Regions from separate parts of the Virgibacillus halodenitrificans genome, predicted to be linked through region 1. Evidence: a T-box and tRNA genes for the amino acid it is inferred to sense, from the RefSeq annotation. Region 1 holds a T-box; the other holds one or more tRNA genes.
The links. The T-box of region 1 lies ahead of BME96_RS08100 (valine--tRNA ligase). A T-box ahead of a tRNA ligase gene usually reads a tRNA of that ligase, here a tRNA-Val.

Region 1 (2,211 bases):
ACCAAGCAGGAATACGGTGGCCCCACCATAGTTGGCGCGAAATACACCAATCTCGTATATTGTCCATCCAGTTCAAATATGTTTTTTCAAACCGATCAGGCACGAAGTTCACTTTATCCTCAGTATTCTGCAGATCAATAGCCGAGTCAGCTAATGGTTGCATCTTTACAAACCATTGGGTGGATAAGTACGGTTCTACAACAGCGCCACTTCGTTCTGAATGACCAACTTGGTGAGTATGATCTTCTATATCAAATAGAACTCCTAGGGCTTGTAGATCTTGGACAATCTTTTTACGACAATCAAATCGATCAAGACCTTCATAACTTCCGGCATTTTCATTCATTGTGCCGTCCTCATTCATTACCAAGACACGTTCCAGATTATGTCTATTTCCGATTTCAAAATCATTTGGATCATGAGCAGGAGTTATCTTAACAGCTCCAGATCCGAAATCTCTATCTACATAATCATCAGCCACTATTTCAATTTCCCGACCGATTATCGGCAAAACAACCTTTTTGCCAATTAAATGCTGATATCGTTCATCTTTTGGATGTACAGCCACTGCTGTGTCTCCCAGCATTGTCTCTGGACGAGTAGTGGCTATCTCAATCGTTTCATCGCTATCTTTAATTGGGTATCTTAAATGATAAAACTTGCCTTGAACTTCCTCATAAATAACCTCAATATCAGATAAAGCGGTCTTTGTTTTGGGGTCCCAGTTAATTATATATTCCCCACGGTAAATTAAACCCTTTTCATACAACTTTACAAATACTTCTTTTACTGCTTCTGACAGTCCTTCATCCAAGGTAAATCGTTCTCTGGAATAGTCCAATCCCAGCCCCATTTTTTCCCACTGTGAACGAATAAAATCAGCATATTCTTCCTTCCATTCCCATGCGGTTTCAAGAAATTTCTCTCTCCCTAAATCATAGCGAGTTGTGCCTTGCTCTTTCAGCTTTGCTTCCACTTTTGCTTGCGTAGCAATACCTGCGTGGTCCATTCCTGGTAACCATAACACATCAAATCCTTGCATTCGTTTCATCCTTGAAATGGTATCCTGCATGGTTGTATCCCAAGCATGCCCTAAATGTAATCTTCCTGTTACATTCGGAGGGGGAATAACAATTGTAAATGGCTCTTTATCTTTATCGCCACTAGCCTCAAAAAACTTTCCTTTTAACCAAAATTTATAACGATCTTGTTCAACTTCCTGAGGATTATACTTTGTAGATAGTGAATTTTGTTGTTTATCATTCATTATGGAAAACCTCCTTATTCATTAAAAGACTTTGTCAAACAGGCTAAACACATGTATGAACAAAAGGGCCAGCATCTTGATCATCACCGCTATGCCTAAGCAAGAAATTGTAATGATGTTGTTTGCAATGTAGAGTTATTGCTTAAGTTTTCGGGAATGGGAAGCACTGAAGCTGGTCATGGTGTGATACTTGTATAAAACTTAATAAAAAACAAAAAAACCCTTTCATCCTAAGAAAGGACGAAAAGGTATATTTCCGTGGTACCACCTTTGTTTACAAGTAAAATACACTTGTACACTCATGTTCAGTAACGGTTTCTCACCGGCATTCTTCTACATGTATAATCAGTTAATTACACGTTCAAAGAAGCAGCTCAAGGGCGACCTTCCAATATAATTCATCCTAGGAAGTTTTCAGCTTAATACTTCCCTCTCTTATAGGTAATCATAATGTACTCTTCCCATTCATTGCATTTACATCCATTATTCAACTAGTTTCATCTTCTTATATTTTATAGATAACCAGTTCAATCGTCAACTATTAATATAGTTGCACAGAACAGCTATCTTTATACATATCATATTACATAATGAAAGAAAAGTGAATAAAGAGGTGATAAAATGGCTCGCTATTATCGTTATAAACTCCCGCCATGGTGTAGAAAATGTATAATTGTTATAGAAAGAGTAACTCTGCCAATATTACTTTTCCAATTGATCCGAACACTTTTACTGCCTACAACGTTTGATGTAATACTGCTTGGTCTGCTAGTGGGATTATTTGTTGCTTTTTATTTAGAGTGGTTTTAACTTTCAAGGTCATCTAAGGATATAGTTTCATATTCTCGCTCCACATATGCTGTCCACTTTAAAGCAAATATGATCCTTCGATATGTAAATTGCAAATTTCTTACTTGGTTGAACATCGTATCATTTAATGGATC
Region 2 (2,211 bases), 600 kb from region 1:
ACAATAGTCACCACATCACCAACAGAGGTCTGGCCCGCAACTGCTTGGGCATTCCCATACCAAATAATAAAAATCAGGCTTAAATTCATAACGAATAACAGGACAGGCATGGATGCTTCCACAAAACGAAACGTACGTCGTGTCTCTGTCGCCAGCTCTTCGTTGGAAGTAGTAAAACGGGATTCTTCGTGTTTACGCCGGAAGAATGCCTTAATTAATCGCATGCCAGCCAAATTCTCTTGCATAACACGGTTTACCTGATCGACTTTTGTCTGAACCTGATCAAACATCTTACTGGCGACTTTTAACACCCATAAAATAAATCCGACAAGCAATGGTACAGTAATAAGGAAAATAAATGCTAGCCTTGCATCCACGACAAATGCCATGATGACTCCACCAATTACGATAAGTGGCGCCTTGGCCATAATTCTTAATCCCATGAATATAGTGTTTTGTACCTGGCGAACATCATTAGTAAACCGAGTGACCAGTCCGGATGTGGGAAACTTATTTAAGCTTGCAAAGGAAAAAGCCTGAATTTTAGCAAATAGCTTTTCCCTTATATCATGGGCAAATCCCCAGGCAGCGTGGGAAGCATAAAAAGAGTTTATAATACCTGCTATAAATGCAGTGAAGGCGAGCCCAATCATAATGCTTCCCCACATTACAATATTGGACATATCCTTCGTCACAACTCCATCATTAATCATTTTACCTAGGAAAAACGGAAGCAATAACTCAACTGCCAGTTCAATAAGCATTAAAAGAAACGCAAAAATAGCAGCAAATTTATATGGTTTAATATAGGAAAGAACTGTTCTCATGCTGAACCTCCATATTTGAATGCAAAATTTCTAACTATTATAACAGTATAATAGTATTGTTTAATTTTATCCAACATTCCATTTCGGGAGGCGAAGGAATTAAGGGGAGGATGAGTTGTTGACTCGGTAAGGGGAGTGTGCGTCTCGGCTGGGGAGTGAGTTGACTCGGTAGGGCAGGCGGTAGTCTCGGGTAAGAGCTGATGTGTCGCGGGAGGTGGAAGGTCTGTCTCGAGTGAAAGGAGGCATGTCGCAAATAGACGAATGATTGTCTCGGTCAGTGCCCTGGTTATCTTGCTTACTCGAATAGTGCCTTGGCTAAAAAGGTAATTCATGCTTTTCAAGACACTGACAACTATAATTATCTTGTACTAAAGACCTCTGCTTATACGTTTGTCAGGCGATCATATGCATTAATTGTGCTGAAAAAACATATTGACAGGTTGATGTAAATTTTATATAGTTATGTTACTGTCTATTACATACGATTCCGTAGCTCAGCTGGGAGAGCGCATGCTTGACAGGCATGAGGTCGTTGGTTCGAGCCCAATCGGAATCACTACTAGAAGAAGCTGCACCTTTTCTTAGGAAAGGGTGGCAGCTTTTTTGTTGTTCTTTGTTATAGCATATGTAGACTTATATCCTCTGATAAAATCCTTAGGCTTCGCTGTATACTCACTTTTTATCCATTCACCAAAAATGTTCTAACTTTTAAAAATAGACATATAAATATAAATAGTGTAAAACAACTTGAATGAGGATAGGTGATTGCATGGATAAAGATAAGTCATCAAGACATCACAATCCAGCTGATAATTTAAAAAATGAGCAGTTGGATCGGTATCGCGTGCAAGATACTGGGAAGCCATTGACAACAAATCAGGGAAGAAAAATATCAAATGATTCAGAGACATTAAAAGCTGGAGAGCGTGGCCCTTCCTTACATGAAGACTGGCATTTTTTTGAGAAGATGTCTCATTTTGTGCAGGAAGAACAACCGGAAAGAGTTGTGCATGCAAGAGGATATAGTGCGCATGGGGAGTTTGAGTGCTATCAATCGATGAGACATGTAACAAAAGCAGGTTTTTTACAGGAACCTGGGAAGAAAACTTCGTTGACAGTGCGATATTCTACGGTTCAAGGACCTAGAGGCTCATATGATACAGCGAGGGATTTACGTTGTAAGGGTGTAAAGTTTTATACAGAAGAAGGAAATTACGATTTGACAACAATTGCGATGCCTGTATTAATTAACCAAGACCCAATGAAGTTTCCTGATGTGATGCATGCATACCAATCAAAGCCAGATGATGATATACCAACAGCTTCAGGTGCACATGATTACTTCTGGGATTATGTAGCTAGCAATCCGGAAGCACTTCATATG

Region 2: it has a tRNA-Val gene. The T-box ahead of BME96_RS08100 (valine--tRNA ligase) is inferred to sense a tRNA for this amino acid. The anticodon was not compared.

Annotation. Positions count from the first base shown of each region.
Region 1 is NZ_CP017962.1:1,550,211-1,552,421, reverse strand. Features, by position in the region: gene BME96_RS08100 (valine--tRNA ligase) at 1-1,267, opposite strand, end outside; T-box leader at 1,501-1,745, opposite strand; gene BME96_RS19970 (hypothetical protein) at 1,889-2,077, shown strand; gene BME96_RS08090 (phosphotransferase) at 2,074-2,211, opposite strand, start outside.
Region 2 is NZ_CP017962.1:953,450-955,660, forward strand. Features, by position in the region: gene BME96_RS04895 (ABC transporter ATP-binding protein) at 1-827, opposite strand, end outside; tRNA gene BME96_RS04900 (tRNA-Val) at 1,311-1,383, shown strand; gene BME96_RS04905 (catalase) at 1,597-2,211, shown strand, end outside.